DNA from 4 places in the Nocardiopsis sp. NPDC058631 genome. Region 1 is predicted to be linked to each of the others. Evidence: predicted binding sites of a transcription regulator. Region 1 holds the regulator's gene; each other region holds the start of a gene.
The links. The regulator LexA, encoded in region 1, represses DNA repair genes until DNA is damaged. The targets are predictions, from matches to a motif close to TCGAACANNTGTTCGA.

Region 1 (4,208 bases):
GGACCAGGACGCGGGGAACTCCACGCCGCGCTGCTCGAAGTTGACCGTGCCGTCGCGCCAGTTGGTCATGACGACGTCGCGGCGCTCCCACTCCAGGGAGTCGTACGGGTGCGTCCCGGGGGTCGTGAAGACCCGCTTGACCTTCAGCCCCTTGCGATTCCCCTTGCCCTTGCGCCCCGTAGGTCCGCTGGCGGTTTCCGTCATGGTGGAGTCCCCCTACCTCATGGGCACGGCCTGCCCAACCGTGCCCGGTGTTCTTGGAATACGGGACGGACAGGTCGGAGGATGTCCCCCGCGGTGTCCGTCCCGCCCCGGCGGCGCCCCGCCCGCGGCCTCCCGGCCGCAGGGGCGCTACCCGGTGGTCGTGCTGCTCTCGGGGAGGGCGGACCCGTCGCGGGCCGTCGCGTCGCCGTCCTCGGACTCGCGGTCGCGCCGCAGGCTGGCGATCTCGGACTCGAAGTCGGCGAGGCTCTCGAAACCGCGGTAGACGCTGGCGAAGTGCAGGTAGGCGACCTCGTCCAGATCCCGCATGGGACCGAGGATGGCCAGTCCGATCTCATGGGCCGGGACCTCGGCGACGCCGCGTCCGCGTATCTCCTCCTCGACCTGCTGGCCGAGCTTGGCGAGGGCGTCCTCGGAGACGGGGCGGCCCTGGCAGGCCCGGCGCACCCCGGCGATGATCTTGGTGCGGCTGAAGGGCTCGGTGACCCCGGAGCGCTTGGCGACCATCAGCAGGACGGTCTCCTGCGTGGTGAAGCGGCGCTCGCACACGGGGCAGGAGCGGCGGCGCCTGATGGCCGCGCCGTCGTCCGTGGACCTGCTGTCGATCACCCTGGTGTCCGGATGACGGCAGAACGGACAGTGCATCCTGGTTTACCTGCTTCCCTCACCACATCGACACCCTGTACCTCTACTAAACCACAACTCCTGGGCAATTCATCCCGCGAGAGCACCAGATGTTGTGGTCGAACCTAGGTGCAGCAAGGGGTGCCCCGCAACCCGGCGACCGGCGTGTCCCGTGCGCGGGCACGCGGTGGCGAAGGTTCGCCGCCGACGGCGGCACGGAGTGGGTTCCAGGGGGGCGCCGGGCCGCCCCGGGGGCGGTCGGCACCGATGACAAGAATAGCGGCGCGGGCCCCCGGCATCCGCTGCCCCGGCGGCCTGTCGTGCCCGAAAGTGCGCCCCACGAGGAGGTTTCGCCCCGATGCCGGGGATTCGGGAGACCAGTCCCACATCCCGCCGGAACCGCCTTCGGAGGACACGTGTTCGCGCATTCCGGGGACAACACCACGTGACCACGTGTACACACGTCAGTAGAGGCCGGAAATTGACCGCGGAAAAACGCGGGACAATGGCCTGACGTCTCGAACGCTTGTTTGATATCACCGTGCGCAACGTCTAATGTTGGCTGTGATTTCCCACTGGTTTCGACACCGCGCGGACCCCAGGTCGGCGCGGTCGCGAACCGGTGGCGGCCAGTCACGCAATCAGGCCCTGACCGAACCGAATGCCGAGGAGGCCCGGCCGTGCCGGAGGAGAATCCCGGAACCACAGATTCCGCCACCGTTCTCACCGCAGTGGGGAACACGGGCGGATCCACACCCGAAGCCCCCAAACTCACCGCGCGACAGCAGAGTGTCCTGAACTGCATCCAGCGGTATGTGCGTGAGCGGGGCTTCCCCCCGTCGATAAGGGAAATCGGAGAAGCGGTCGGCCTCTCCAGCCCCTCCAGCGTGGCCCACCAGCTCAAGGTCCTCCAGCGCAAGGGCTACCTGCACCGCGACCAGAACCGACCCCGGGCCGTGGAACTGCGCTCCCCCGGCCGTTCCTCCGGTCAGACCGTGACCCCCGAGGACATCGACCCCTCGCGCGCGGCCGCCGTTCCGCTGATCGGCCGGATCGCCGCCGGCGGTCCCATCCTCGCCGAGGAGTCGGTGGAGGACGTGCTCGCGCTGCCGCGCCAGCTGGTCGGCGAGGGCCGCCTGTTCATGCTCACCGTCGTCGGCGACTCGATGGTCGACGCCGCCATCACCGACGGCGACCTGGTCGTGGTCCGCCAGCAGCAGGACGCCAACAACGGAGACATCGTGGCGGCCCTGCTGGACGACGAGGCGACCGTCAAGGTGCTGCGCCGCGAGGAGGACGGCCACGTGTGGCTCATGCCCCGCAACGACGCCTACGAGCCGATCAACGGAGACGCCGCCACCGTCCTGGGCAAGGTCGTCGCGGTCATGCGCCGCGTCTGACCCGCTCCCCGCACAGCCTGCCCCGCGCCTCCGGCACCGTCCCCCGACGGACCGGGGGCGCCGTGCTGCGCCCTCCGACCCGGACCGGCCCGCCCCGGGGCCCCTTGCGCGAAAGCGGCCCCGCGCGCGTCCGACAGGGCTGTGGACGACGGGGGTCCGTGCGGTGGGAGCGCTAGGCTGGGAGGGTGCCCACACCACTCTCCTCCCCCGTCGCCAGACCGCGCGCCGCTGTGGCCGGCGGTGTCCTCGCCGTCCTGCTCTCCGCCGCCGCCTGCACTCCGGCCGACGACGGCGGGGCCGAGGCGCCCGGTGTCGCCGGCGTCGAGCGCGAACTGACCTTCGCGGGCGGCGGACACGAGGTGTCCGCTTCCTTCCGCGCTCCGCACGGCGCCTCCGAGCGGGTCCCCGGTGCGCTCATCATCTCCGGCAGCGGCCCGACCGACCGCGACGGCAACGCACCCGCGCGACCCGACGCCGAGACCAACTGGAACCTGTCGCGGGTGCTCGCCGACGCCGGTGTGGCCTCACTGCGCTACGACAAGTTCGGCAGCGGCCCGGACCCCCAGATCGAGGAGGAGACCGGCCCCGGCGGCGTCCGGAGGATCACCCCCGTGGACCCCGAGGTCTTCGACCGGCAGGTCGTGGCGGCCTACGAGGAACTCCTCGCGCAGCCGGAGGTGGACCCCGGGCGCGTGGTGGTCGTCGGGCACAGCGAAGGCGCCCTGTACGCCCTGCGCGCCCACCAGCTCATCGGCTCCGGGCTCCCCTCGCCCGCACTGGTGCTGGCCGCCCCGCCGGGCACCCGCTACCTGGACCTCCTCGACCGACAGGTCACCGAGCAGATCCGCCTGGCCGAGGGTGCGGGCCAGATCGAGGAGGCGGAGGCCGTCCAGATCCTCTCGGACGTGCGGGCCGGGCGGGCCGCGATCAGGGGCGGGCGCGACATCACGTCGCAGGACGGCGACCAGTTCGGCATCTACACCCCCTGGAACGCGGGCTTCCTCTCCTTCATGGACGGCCTGGACCCCGTCGAGCTGGGGCGGGACCTGCCGGAGGGCACACCGGTCCTGGTGCTGTGGGGGGAGGACGACGCCCAGGTCTCCCGTGGGGACGTCGACCGGCTCATGACCGGGTTGGAGGGCGCCGAACGCGTGGACCTGCCCGGCACCGACCACGTCCTCCGGGCCTACGAGGACGAGCCCGGAGCGGCGGTCCTGGACGCGGACAGACCCTTCGCCGAGGGGGTCTCCCCCGCGCTGGAGGAGTTCCTCGGCAACGCCTGGTAGCGTCCCGCCTCCGGGGCCCCGGCCGGTGCGTACCGGCGCCCGACCACGGGTCGGGCGGTCACCGGGCGCATGTCGGCGCGGTCGCGGGGCGTGCGGAGTCGCCGCCCCCTCACTCGGGGACGGACTCCGGGAGCGCCTCGACCACGGCCAGCGCGAGCGCCTCGGCGTCCGCGACGATCCGCTCCTCGTCGGCCGGTTCGGACGCGTCGTAGCCGGCCGCGACGCTGTAGCAGGACTCCAGGTACAGGTTGGAGACCCTGGTCCCCACACAGCCGACCGTGAACGGGTCTCCGCGGGTCCAGCGCACCGCCTCCTCGCCGATCCCGTCCAGTGCGGTGGTCTCGTACTGTTGCGTGGTCGCGCGCATGTTGTCGGCGGAGGTCGTCACCCCGCCCGGGTCGGGCGCGGCCACCAGCACCAGCGTCGCCGTGGCCGGCACGGCGTCTCCGGGGCCCTCCGGGGTCGCCCAGCGGCACTGCCACCCGGACCCGGCCGGGTCCTCCGGGGCGCCGATCGGCTCGTCCAGCTCCAGTTCGTGTCCGGGCACCAGGGCGTCCAGTGTCCCCGTCGCGACCGAGGCGCACTCGGGCGCCGCCTCGTACTCGCCCCTCTCCGGGGAGTCCCGCGTGACGACGTACCAGATCGCACCGGCCGCGAGCACGAGCAGGACCAGCGC
Region 2 (4,208 bases), on a different contig from region 1:
AGGCGGCGCCCGCCATCGCCGACCGCACCCCCGAGCCGGTGATCGCGATCGCCGGGGACGGTCCCCTGTGGGGCCGCCTGCACGACACGGCGGCCGAGATGGACGCCGACGTGCGCATGCTGGGCCACCGGTCGGACGTGGCGGACCTGCTCGCCGCGGCGGACGTGTTCTGCCTGACGAGCCAGTGGGAGGGGCCGTCACTGGTGATCATGGAGGCGTTGCGGTCGGGGCTCCCCGTGGTCTCCACCCGGGTGGGGGGCATCCCCGACCTGTACTCGGGGACGGTGCTGATGGTGCCGCCGGGGGACACGGCGGCGTTCGCGGCCGCGGTGGGACGCGTCCTGGACGACCCCGTGCTGGCGGATGACCTGAGGGCCCGTTCGCGGGAGGCCGCCCTGGCCCTGCCGAGCGAGGAGGACGCAGTGGAGGCCGCCGCCTGCGTGTACAAGTCGGTGCTGCGCCGCTGAACACGGACGGGTTCCGCGGCGTCGTGGGCCGTCGGTTCCGCCGCCGGGGCGGGCGGTATCCCGGGGGATCGGATGGTGTGACCCCGCGGAGCGGGAAACACCACCCTCGCAGCGACTTCCCCGAAGACGCCGAAGATGTCATCCTGGTCCAGGGACCTGTGTGCGTCACTGTGTGGGTCACGGTGTGCGTACGACCGGTATCCTTGGTTTCACGTGAGGGGAGTATCCCTGTCGCGGCGGTGTCGTCATCACGGAGTACAGAGTCGTTCTCCCGGTGCCGTCGGTTCACGTTCGCAGGACGTGAGCGGGAGAGACCTCCGGTAATTCGCCGTGTGCGCACTCCGCTCGCGCGCACCAACCGGAGGAGAATCCGTCCGTGAACGTTCCCTTGTGGGTATGGGCCGCGACGATCGGTGGCATGATCGCCATTTTGGTGATCGACCTGGCCATCGTCGACCACCCGTGGAGTAAGAAGAAGGGTCCCCAGGAGTTCGGGATCAAGCAGGCCGCCTGGTGGGCGGTCTTCTACATCGGTATCGCCATCCTCTTCGGTTTCGGGGTCTGGTACTACGGCGGTGGTGCGGCCGGCGCGGAGTACTTCGCGGGCTTCGTCACCGAGAAGAGCCTGAGCATCGACAACCTCTTCGTGTTCTACCTCCTCATGGGCTCCTTCGCCGTGCCCAGGAAGTACCAGCACGAGGTCCTGCTCGTCGGCATCGTCATCGCGCTCATCATGCGCGGCATCTTCATCGTCCTCGGCGCCCAGGTCATCAACGCCTGGAGCGAGGTCTTCTACCTCTTCGGCGCCTTCCTGATCTACACCGGTTACAAGATCATCCGGGACCACGTCAAGGCCGACGAGGAGGAGAAGGACTTCACGCAGACCCCCGTGGTCCGCCTGGTCAAGCGCTTCTGGCCGGTCAGTGACGACTACCACGGTGCCAAGCTGACCGTGAAGCTCGACGGCAGGCGGCACGTCACGCCCATGCTCCTGGTCATCCTCGCGATCGGCGTCATCGACCTGGTCTTCGCCGTCGACTCCATCCCGGCGATCTTCGGCCTGACCCAGGACGCCTACATCGTCTTCACCGCCAACGCCTTCGCGCTGCTGGGCCTGCGCCAGCTGTACTTCCTGCTGGCCGGACTCATGGACCGCCTGGCCTACATCAGCTGGGGCCTGTCGGCGATCATGCTGTTCATCGGTGTGAAGATGATCTTCCACGCGCTGCACGAGAACGGCATCCACATCGTGGACATCGGCATCGGCGCCTCGCTGACCGTGATCCTGGGCATCATGACGATCACCATCGTCGGAAGCCTGGTCAAGTCCAGGATCGACGAGCGCAACAAGCCCGCCGTCGAGGGAGAAAAGGACGTCACGGCCGACAGGTCCTGATACCGGGCGGGCGGTCTCCGCCCCGCTCGCGGACCTCACGCGAAACGACCTTTCTCGAACAACTGTTCGTCTATAGTGGTGGTGTCCTGACGCTGGAGCGTCGGGGCACCACCACTTCTCCGTTGTGGAAGAAACCGTCGTCGGCGATCGTTAGTCTTGACGGACGGGGAGGCCTACGCCCTTCCCGCATCCCCTCACCGGCCCGATTCCGAGGCCGAGGTGGTCGCCTGGGGCCGTTCGACCGCCACGCCGCGAAGCCACACACGGGTCAGCCGCTGTCATCCGACGCGGTCAGCACCCTGTGCGCCTATGCCGAAGGATGTCTCACTCGATGGTCGAACAACTGGTAGTCCGGGGAGCCCGAGAGCACAACCTCAAGGACGTCTCGCTGGACCTGCCGCGTGACTCCATGATCGTGTTCACCGGCCTGTCCGGGTCGGGGAAGTCCTCGCTGGCCTTCGACACGATCTTCGCCGAGGGGCAGCGCCGCTACGTCGAGTCCCTCTCGGCGTACGCGCGCCAGTTCCTCGGCCAGATGGACAAGCCGGACGTGGACTTCATCGAGGGACTGTCCCCGGCGGTGTCCATCGACCAGAAGTCCACCAGCCGCAACCCGCGCTCCACGGTCGGCACCATCACCGAGGTGTACGACTACCTGCGCCTGCTGTGGGCGCGTGTGGGGGTGCCGCACTGTCCCGAGTGCCACCGCGAGATCGCGCGGCAGACGCCGCAGCAGATCGTCGACCGCGTCCTGGAGATGACCGAGGGCACCCGCTTCCAGGTGCTCGCCCCGGTCGTGCGCGGGCGCAAGGGCGAGTACACCGAACTCTTCAAGGACCTCCAGTCCAAGGGCTACACCCGCGCGGTCGTGGACGGCGAGGCGGTGCGCCTCGACGAAACTCCCAAGCTGGGCCGCTACGACAAGCACGACATCGCCGTGGTCGTGGACCGGCTCTCCGTCAAGGAGGGGGCGCGCGGACGCCTCAACGACTCCGTCGAGACGGCGCTCAAGCTCGCGGGCGGCACCATCGTCCTGGACTTCGTGGACCTGGACGCCGACGACACCGAGCGCGAGAAGGTGTTCTCCGAGCACCTGTACTGCCCCTACGACGACCTGTCCTTCGAGCAGCTCGAACCCCGCTCCTTCTCCTTCAACGCCCCCTACGGCGCCTGCCCCGACTGCTCGGGCCTGGGCACCCGTATGGAGGTCGACGCCGACCTGCTGGTCCCGGACCCGGAGAGGACGTTGGCCGAGGGCGCCATCGGCCCCTGGTCGGGCGGGCCCAACAGCGGTTACTGGGAGCGCATCCTGACCGCGGTCGGCGAGGCCGTCGGGTTCGACCTGGACACGTCCTGGGAGAAGCTGCCGCGCCGCGCGCGCAAGGCGCTGCTGGAGGGGCACGACACCCAGGTCCACGTCACCTACCGCAACAGGTACGGGCGCAACCGCTCCTACTACACCGACTTCGAGGGCGTCATCCCCTGGGTGAAGCGCCGCCACTCCGAGACCGAGAGCGACTACGGTCGCGAGCGGCTGGAGGGGTACATGCGCACCGTGCCCTGCCCCACCTGTGAGGGGACCCGCCTCAAGCCGGTCGTACTGGCCGTGACCGTCGGCGGCCGGTCCATCGCCGAGGTCGCCCAGATGTCGCTCACCGACAGTGCGGACTTCCTCGCCGGGCTCCGGCTCTCCGACCGCGACATGGTCATCGCGGCCCAGGTGCTCAAGGAGATCAACGCACGGCTGGGCTTCCTGCTCGACGTGGGCCTGGACTACCTGAGCCTGGCCCGTTCGTCCGGGTCGCTCTCCGGCGGTGAGGCCCAGCGCATCAGGCTGGCCACACAGATCGGCTCCGGCCTGGTCGGCGTGCTGTACGTGCTCGACGAGCCGTCCATCGGCCTGCACCAGCGCGACAACGCCCGCCTGCTGGAGACCCTCCAGCGGCTGCGCGACATCGGCAACACGCTCATCGTGGTCGAGCACGACGAGGACACCATCCGCGCCGCCGACTGGGTCGTCGACATCGGCCCCGGTGCGGGCGAGCACGGCGGCCACGTCGTGGTGTCCGGGAGCGTGGACGAACTCCTCACCTCCGAGAAGTCGCTGACCGGCGAGTACCTGTCGGGCCGACGCGCCATCGCGCTCCCGGAAGGGCGGCGGCCCCTCACCAGGGGGCACGAACTGGTGGTCAAGGGCGCCAGGGAGAACAACCTCCACGGCATCGACGTCGCCTTCCCGCTGGGGGTGTTCACCGCCGTCACGGGAGTGTCCGGTTCGGGCAAGTCCACCCTGGTCAACGAGATCCTGTACAAGGCGCTGGCCAAGGAGCTCAACGGGGCGCGCG
Region 3 (4,208 bases), on a different contig from region 1:
CTGCGGGTACGCGCGGCGCACGTCGGCGAGCGTGTGGAACCCGTGCAGCCGCCCCAGGACGTTCGCGTGTCGCTCCACGCCGGTCGCGGCGTCGCGGTGCTTGAACGACTCCACCAGTGCGGGGACGAACGCCCGGTAGCGCTCGTGGCCCTTCTCCCGCACGCGGCGCAGGGCGGTCGCCTCGGCCTCCATCAGGTCGTTGTCGCGCTGGGACCGGGGGAGTTTGAGCACGGCGTCGTGCCACGTCCCCTTGCGGTAGCGCACCGGGTACAGGTCGGCGACGTCGCCCCGGGCCATGCGCCCGGCCGCGACGCGGTAGCCGCGTGTGCGGGTGACGAGGGTGAGGTCGTCGAAGCCCAGGTCCCCGGCGACCATGTCCCTGTACAGGCTCCACAGCCCGGTGAGCCGGGTGAAGGCCGACGCGGCTTCGGTGCGGCGTCCCCCGGGCGCCGGGTCGGGGTGGACGAGGCGGGCCAGGCGCCGGTACTCGGCGGTGGCGGCCCGGGGGACGTCTGCGCCGCCGGTCGGCAGGGGGCCGAACAGCGCCACGGGGTCCTCGGCCAGGGTGACGGTGCGCAGAGCCGCGTCGAACGCGGCGGTGTCGTGCTCTCCGGTGCTCATCGGGTCCTCCGTTCCGGTGCGCGGCGGTGTGGTTTGCCGGTGCGGTCGTCGCGCCCCGGTCACTGGGTGCTCCTCAGCAGGGGAGGGTGCAGGAGCGCGGCGCCCCCGGCCCGGTACAGGCGGGCCCGGCGTCCGCCGCCGGGGCCGCCGTGTTCGGCGAGTTCTCCGGTGTCCTCCACGAACCCGGGGGTGGCGAGGATCTTGCGGTGGAAGTTGGCGGCGTGCAGGGTGCGCCCCCACACCGCCTGGTAGACCTCCCGCAGCGCGGTGATGGTGAAGGCGGGCGGCAGGAACGCGGTGGCCAGGGCGGTGTACTCCAGCTTGGAGCGGGCGCGTTCGACCGCGTCGTCGAGGATCCGCCCGTGGTCGAAGGCGAGGTCGCGGTCGGCGCGGGTGTCCTCGCCGAGGCCGAGCCCGCTCCACGGGACCCAGGCGGCCTCCTCGGTGTCGCGGCCGCTGTCGGGGTCGGGCAGGTCGGGGGCCAGGAGCATGTGGGCCACGGAGAACACGCGCATGCGGGGGTCACGCCCCCGGGCGCCGTAGGTGCCCAGCTGCTCCAGGTGCAGTTCGGTGGGCAGCCGGGTCTTCTCGGACAGCACGCGCAGGGCGGCGTCGGGCAGGTCGGGGTCGGCGGGGCCGTCCGGCCCGTCCTCCGCCCGGACGAACCCGCCGGGCAGGGCCCACCAGCCGCGCTGGGGGTGCGCGCCGCGCCGGGTCAGCAGGACGTGGGGGGTCCCGGCCCTTCGCGCGCCGTCCTGGCCGGGGCCGGCCTCCGGGCGGATCGTGAGGGCGACGACGTCGACCGTGACCGCCGCGGGGGCGAAGGCGTGGGGGTCGTAGCCGGCGAGGAACCGGCTCTCCGGCCCGTCGTGCGGTGGCGTCCTGTCGTCGTTCACGTGCGGTTCCTTGTTTTTCTCAACATGAGTTTTTCTCTATCTGAGATGAACTTAGCACGCGGCCCGGCCACCGTCCACCCCTTTTTCCGTCCCCTCGCCTCCCTGGCACCGGTACGGGGCGTCGCCCCGGGGTCGCGGCGAGGGCGGCGACACGCCCGGTCGGGCCGGAACCGGGCGTCGCTGCCCGCCGCTAGCATGGTGCGAACGAACGTTCGACAACGTGTTCGAAGGCAAGGGTGTGCGGAGTGCGAGTGTTGGGGATCGACCCGGGGCTGACCCGGTGCGGCGTCGGTGTCGTCGAGGGCGCCATCGGCAAACCGCTCACCCTGCTCGGTGCCGACGCCATCCGCACCAGTCCCGACACCGCGCTGCCCCAGCGGCTCGTCGGCATCGAACGCGGGATCGAGGAGTGGCTGGACCGCTTCCAGCCGGACGCGGTCGCCGTCGAGCGGGTCTTCGCCCAGCACAACCTCAGCACGGTCATGGGGACCGCCCAGGCCAGCGGCATCGCCCTGGTGTGCGCCGCGCGCCGGGGCCTGCCCGTGGCGCTGCACACCCCGAGCGAGGCCAAGGCCGCCATCACCGGCAGCGGTCGCGCCGACAAGGCACAGGTCGGCACCATGGTGGCGCGTATCCTCGGACTCGACGGGCCCCCCAGGCCCGCGGACGCGGCGGACGCCGTGGCCCTGGCCATCTGCCACATCTGGCGCGGCGGGGCCCAGGCCCGCGTCGCACAGGCCGCACAGGACTTCGCCCGCAAGGTGGAACTCGCCCGCCGCACCCGCGGCCGCTAGTTCCCCGCCTCCAGGAAGGAGAAGGGCACCGCCCCCGGTGCCCGCACGAGATGATCGCGTTCCTCACCGGCCGGGTGGCCGCACGCGGCGCCGGCAGCGCCGTGATCGATGTCGGCGGGGTCGGCATGACCGTCCAGTGCACCCCCTCCGCACTGTCCCGGCTGCACGTCGGCGAGACCGGCACCGTCGCCACCAGCCTCATCGTGCGCGAGGACTCCCTGACCCTGTTCGGGTTCGCCGACGACGACGAGAGGCACCTGTTCGAGCGGGTGCAGACGGCCTCCGGGGTCGGTCCGCGCCTGGCCCTGGCCATCCTCTCCGTCCACAGCCCGGCCGGCCTGCGCCAGGCCGTGGCCACCGAGGACACCGCCGCTCTGACCCGCGTGCCGGGCATCGGCAAGAAGGGCGCCCAGCGCATCGTGCTGGAGCTGGCGGGCAAGCTCGAATCACCGATCCTCACCGACGGAACGCTGCCGCCCGCCGAGGGCGCGGCACCCGCGGGCGCCTCCGACGCCGCCCGGCGCGGCCAGGTCGTCTCCGGCCTCGTCAACCTCGGCTGGTCGGCCAAGGACGCCGAGGCCGCCGCGGCCGCCGTCACCGCCGAGTCGGAGGGGACCACGGACGTCGCCGTCCTGCTGCGTACCGCTCTGCGCAGGCTCAGCCGCGCCTAGGAGGGAGGGATGGACCCCATGCACGAACCGTACGAGCCCCACGAGGCGTACGAGGCCGCCGCGTACGAGCGCGAGGCGGTCTCCTCCGACGCCAGCCTGGACGACCGCCAGGTCGAGGGAGCCCTGCGTCCCCGCGCCCTGGACGAGTTCGTCGGACAGCAACGGGTGCGCGAACAGCTCTCCCTGGTCCTGGACAGCGCCCGCAGGCGCAACCGGGCCCCGGACCACATCCTCATGTCCGGCGGACCCGGACTGGGCAAGACCACACTGGCCATGATCATCGCCACCGAGATGGGCGCCCCGCTGCGCATCACCTCCGGCCCGGCCATCGAGCGCTCCGGCGACCTGGCCGCCGTCCTCTCCACCCTCCAGGAGGGCGAGGTGCTGTTCCTGGACGAGATCCACCGGATGGCCCGCCCCGCCGAGGAGATGCTCTACGTGGCGATGGAGGACTACCGGGTCGACGTCGTGGTCGGCAAGGGGCCCGGTGCCACGGCGATCCCCCTGGAGATCGCCCCGTTCACCCTGGTCGGGGCCACCACCCGGGCGGGCATGCTGCCCGCCCCGCTGCGCGACCGGTTCGGGTTCACCGCGCACATGGACTTCTACACCCCCGAGGAGCTGGAGCTGATCCTGCACCGGTCCGCCGGGCTGCTCGGCGCGCCCATGGCGGAGGACGCGGCCCGGGAGATCGCCGGGCGCTCGCGCGGAACACCCCGTATCGCCAACCGGCTGCTGCGCCGGGTGCGCGACTACGCCGAGGTGCGGGGCGACGGGCACCTGTCGCTGCGGACCGCCCGCGCCGCGCTCGAACTGTACGAGGTCGACGAACTCGGCCTGGACCGGCTGGACCGCGCCATCCTCGACGTCCTGATGAACCGCTTCCGCGGTGGCCCGGTCGGCCTCTCCACCCTCGCGGTGTCGGTGGGGGAGGAGGCGGAGACCGTGGAGGTCGTCGCCGAGCCGTTCCTGGTCCGGTCCGGTTTCCTGGCACGCACCCCGCGCGGCCGGGTCGCCACCCCGCAGGCCTGGGCGCACATGGGCCTGACGCCGCCGCCGGACGCCGCGTTCGGCGCGGCGACCGCCGGCGCCACCGCCGTGGGAACGGCCAACGGGGCCGCTGCCCCCGGCGGCGCCGCGCCGGGTTCGGCCGGGACGGGAACGCCCTGACCGGCCATCGGGCCGGTACCTCCTGACGGGGTGGGCTGACAGCGGGCGCCGGTCCG
Region 4 (4,208 bases), on a different contig from region 1:
CGTTCCGGGGAGCACCGCGCGCCGCCCTCACCGCTGCGGCGCGCCGGCCTCTCCGGCCGCGGCGCCGGCCTCGCGCGCCGCGCGCTCCAGGCGGCCCCGGTACTGCTCCCACCAGTGCTGTTCCACGGCGGGCAGGTTGTCGTTGCCCGGCCCCAGACCCGCGGCTCCGTCGATGAGCTCCCGGACGACGTCGGCGTGTCCCGCGTGCCGGTCGGTCTCGGCGATCAGGTGCACCAGGACCTGGAACACGGTCACCTCGGCCCGCTCCTCCGGCCACCACCCCACACGGCCGGTACCGTCCGGCCCCAGCTCGGCGACCGTGGTGTCCCCGTGGGCCCACACCCGCCGGTACAGGCCCACGACGTACTCGCGCGACTCGTCGGGGGTGGCCCACATGTCCGTGTTGGGCGCCACATCGGGGTCGGCCCAGGGCACCGGTTCACCGAAGGGGCGCCCGAACACCGATCCCAGGTAGTCCGACTCGACACCGACCAGGTGCTTGACCAGGCCCAGAAGGCTGGTTCCGGTCGGTGTCATCGGCCGTCGGACGTCGTACTCCGACAGGCCGTCCAGCTTCCACAGCATGGTCTCCCTGGCCCCTTGGAGGTACCGGAGGAGGACGGTGGTCGGTTCTTTCCCGGTCATTTCTGCACACCTTTCGCGAGAGGTCGCCCTGCCCGGGCGGGCAGGGTTGGGAGCTGTTCGGGCGGGGCGGCCCTCAGGGGTGGGCCGGTACCGGGTGACCGGTCCGTGCGCGTATCGTGAGCGCACTCCGCACCGTTGACCAGGGAGTGTCTTGTGGAAGAACTTTCGGGTCGGCGAGCGGCCGTCCGGGCCTTCCCTCGCAAGGCGAGGTGCGACGTTCGGCCTGGTGGTGCTCCACGGGCGCAGAGGCGCGGCGGGAGGCAGCCCGGTGGACGCGAGCCCGGAGGAACCCAAAAACACGACCTGGGGGAGACAGCGGCATGTCCACGAGCCGGCAGGTACCCATGCTGCCTTCCGTGATCCTGGAAACGGAGCGCCTGCGCCTGCGCGCGTTCGTCGAGGCCGACATCGACGACGTGCACGCGAGCTGCACCGACGGCGAGCTCCAGCGGTGGATCCCGATCCCCCGGCCCGGTGCGCACTACACCCGCGAGGACGCCGAGCGGTGGTGCCGGGAGATCGCACCGGGGATGCGCACCGGCGGCGAGGGCCAGCAGTGGGCCATGGTGGAGAGGGAGTCGGGCCGCCTCGTGGGCGCCATCGGCCTGGTCCGTACCCTGTGGCCCGCCATGAACACCGAGGTCGGCTACTGGGTGTCCCCCTGGGGGCGCGGCCGCGGGTACGCGACCGAGGCGGCCGTGGCCGTCTCCCGGTGGGCGATCGACCAGGGGTTCCTGCGCGTGGAGATCAAGGCGGGTACCGGGAACACCGGCTCGCGCAGGGTCGCCGAGCGGGCAGGTTTCACCCCGGAGGGGGTCGAGCGGAGCGCGATGCCGCTGCACGAGGGCCGGACGGACCTGGCCGTGTACAGCCTCCTTCCGTCCGACCCGGTCTGAGGCGGGGCGTCGGCACGGAACGGCCCCCGTGCCCAGGGAGTGTTTTTTGAAGGTTCTCGGGCCGGTGAGCGGCCGTCCGGGCGATCTCTCGCAGGGCGAGGTGCGACGTTCGGCCTGGTGGTGCTCCACGAGCGCGGAGGCGCGGCGGGAGGAAGCCCGGTGGACGCGAGCCCGGAAGGAGGCAAGAAACACGACCTAACCCCACACCCGGGAGAGCAGCCAGGTTTCGCTGGCCGTGTCGTGGCGCAGTTCGTACACGCCCCGGGGCGTTCCGGCCTCCACCCTCCAGTGCCTGCGCTCGGGCACCTGGGACCCGCTCACCGGGGTCCAGTCCATGCGCAGGGTGACCCAGTGGTCGAGGATCCTGCGCACGCCGTGCACCCTTCCGTTCCACGTGAACCGGGCCGGGCGCCCGTCGTCCTCGACGACGGTGACCTCCGCCCCGTAGTACCGTCCCACGACACTTCCCCTCAGCATCATCCGCCTCCTGAGTCCCAATGCACGCCGCCGGGACACCCGCCCGTGGGGAAGACGCGAACAGGCTATCGAACATGTGTTCTAAGACTAGCGAAATCGGCGCCCCCGCGGAACTGTTTCGGGGACTTCCGCGTCCCCTCACGCACGACGGCGCCGCAGCCCCGTACCCCGCTGCACGAGGATCGGTACCGCTGAGCGGCCCACCCGCCCCCGAGCAGCCGCGCGCCGATCCGGTCCGGAGCATGTCGGCGTGTCGGCATCGGTACGCTGTTGTGCGCGCATCACACGAGCCATACGAGGGACCCCCGCTGTGACGTCGAACGGCCACGAGAGCGGAAGACCCCTGCGTGCGGGGGACCCGCGCGAACTTGACGGCTACCGCATCGTGAGCCGACTGGGCCACGGGGGCATGGGGCCCTCTACCCCGCCGAGGGCGCCGACGGCCGGCTCGTCGCCGTCAAGCTCATCAACACCGGTCTGGCCGACGACGAGCCCTTCCGCCTCCGCTTCGCCCGCGAGGTCGAGTCCGCCCGCCGCGACGCCCGCTTCTCCGCCGCCGCGGTGATCGACGCCCGGTTGGAGGGCGACCCCCTCTTCATCGTGTCCGAGTACGTGCCGGGGCCGAACCTGGACGAGGCGATCCGCGCGGACGGCCCCGTGCGGGGCGGCACACTGGACAGCCTCGCGATGGGCGTGGCCGCGGCCCTCACCGCCATCCACTGGTCCGGGGTCGTCCACCGCGACCTCAAGCCCTCGAACGTTCGGCGTGCAGTGCTGGGACAACGACGGTGAGGACGAACGCACCCGCTACGAGGCCCTCCTGCGCTACGACGGCGAGCGCGCGGAGATCCGCCGGATGAGCGAGGTGAACGGCGACCGCACCCTCGTCGAGAGCACCGACTTCGCCGGATGCCGGCCCTGCCCCGCCCTCGACGAGGAGGCGCGGGACCGGCCGTAGGAGCACGGGAAGGGCGCGGTACGTCACCGGCCCAGCCCTCCCCGTCCACGTCCGGACCGGCCGGGGCCCGGGTTCAGGCCCCCTCGCGCGGCCCCGGAGGCGAACCCCCGATGCCCTCCCCGGCCCGGCGCACGTCGTCGCGGGCATCCGCCACGGCCCGCTCCGCGGCCTCCGCCGCGTCCATCGCGGCCTGCGCCGACGAGGACGGGGCCAGGCCCGGCCCCGCGATCTGGGCCGGGCCGCTCTCCCGCTCGTCACCGCTCTTCTCGGTGGACGGGCTGCGCTCCGCGGCGTCGCCGGCGAAGGCGTGGCTGACGTTCTTGACCGCCTCGGTGAGCTCACCGGGGATGACCCAGAACGTGTTCCCCTCACCCTGTGCCAGGCTCGGCAGGGTCTCCAGGTACTTGTAGGCGAGCAGTTTGGCGTCGGCGTTGTTGGCGTGCACCGCCTGGAACACGCGCTCGATCGCCTTGGCCTCGCCGTCCGCCCGCAGGATGGCGGCCTGCTGGTCGCCCTGGGCCTCCAGGATGACCTGCTGACGGGCGCCCTCCGCCTTCAGGATCCGGGACTGGCGCTCACCCTCGGCGTGCAGGATGGCCGCGCGCTTGTCGCGGTCGGCCCGCATCTGCTTCTCCATCGCCTCCTTGATGGTGGGCGGCGGGTCGATCGCTTTGATCTCGACCCTGTTGACGCGGATACCCCACTTGCCGGTGGTGTCGTCCAGGACGCCGCGCAGGCGGGTGTTGATCTCCTCACGGGAGGTGAGGGTCTGCTCCAGGTCCATCGAGCCGATGACGTTGCGCAGGGTGGTGACCGTCAACTGGTCGATGGCCTGGATGTAGTTGGCGACCTCGTACGCCGCGGCCTTGGGCGCGGTGACCTGGTAGTACAGAACGGTGTCGATGTTGACGACCAGGTTGTCCTGGGTGATCACCGGTTGGGGGCGCGACGTGAACACGTGCTCGCGCAGGTCGAACTTGGAGTTGACGCGGTCGACGCCCGGGACGATGAAGTTCAGGCCGGGGCCGAGGGTGCGGATGTAGCGGCCGAAGCGTTCGATGTTGTACGCCCTCGCCTGCGGGACGATACGGATCGCCGCCAGGGCGATCACGACGAACAGGACCGCGAGAATGATGAGGGGTATGGCCGGATCGATCATGTCAGCACCTGACCTCGGGGTCGTGGCTGTCGTTCAGGACGTGTGCTCGGTTGTGCCCCCTGGCAGGGCCTCG

Region 2: a site for LexA is predicted at 1,918-1,933, ahead of uvrA (excinuclease ABC subunit UvrA). Genes of this name have one in related genera too.
Region 3: a site for LexA is predicted at 1,718-1,733, ahead of ruvC (crossover junction endodeoxyribonuclease RuvC). Genes of this name have one in related genera too.
Region 4: a site for LexA is predicted at 2,087-2,102, ahead of ACFWTE_RS04800 (DUF6504 family protein). Genes of this name have one in related genera too.

What each region holds. Positions count from the first base shown of each region.
Region 1 is NZ_JBHXQY010000001.1:176,596-180,803, forward strand. Features, by position in the region: gene ACFWTE_RS00770 (vitamin B12-dependent ribonucleotide reductase) at 1-204, opposite strand, end outside; gene nrdR (transcriptional regulator NrdR) at 352-867, opposite strand; gene lexA (transcriptional repressor LexA) at 1,527-2,246, shown strand; gene ACFWTE_RS00785 (alpha/beta hydrolase family protein) at 2,432-3,532, shown strand; gene ACFWTE_RS00790 (hypothetical protein) at 3,642-4,208, opposite strand, start outside.
Region 2 is NZ_JBHXQY010000042.1:22,142-26,349, forward strand. Features, by position in the region: gene ACFWTE_RS15740 (glycosyltransferase family 4 protein) at 1-467, shown strand, start outside; gene ACFWTE_RS15745 (TerC family protein) at 844-1,863, shown strand; gene uvrA (excinuclease ABC subunit UvrA) at 2,195-4,208, shown strand, end outside.
Region 3 is NZ_JBHXQY010000056.1:33,917-38,124, reverse strand. Features, by position in the region: gene ACFWTE_RS18905 (molecular chaperone DnaJ) at 1-621, opposite strand, end outside; gene ACFWTE_RS18900 (NUDIX domain-containing protein) at 681-1,517, opposite strand; gene ruvC (crossover junction endodeoxyribonuclease RuvC) at 1,763-2,311, shown strand; gene ruvA (Holliday junction branch migration protein RuvA) at 2,362-2,982, shown strand; gene ruvB (Holliday junction branch migration DNA helicase RuvB) at 3,001-4,152, shown strand.
Region 4 is NZ_JBHXQY010000008.1:9,857-14,064, forward strand. Features, by position in the region: gene ACFWTE_RS04790 (DinB family protein) at 28-645, opposite strand; gene ACFWTE_RS04795 (GNAT family N-acetyltransferase) at 966-1,541, shown strand; gene ACFWTE_RS04800 (DUF6504 family protein) at 1,737-2,021, opposite strand; partial or broken gene ACFWTE_RS04805 (protein kinase) at 2,329-2,804, shown strand; gene ACFWTE_RS04810 (hypothetical protein) at 2,785-2,976, shown strand; gene ACFWTE_RS04815 (SPFH domain-containing protein) at 3,050-4,132, opposite strand; gene ACFWTE_RS04820 (NfeD family protein) at 4,169-4,208, opposite strand, start outside.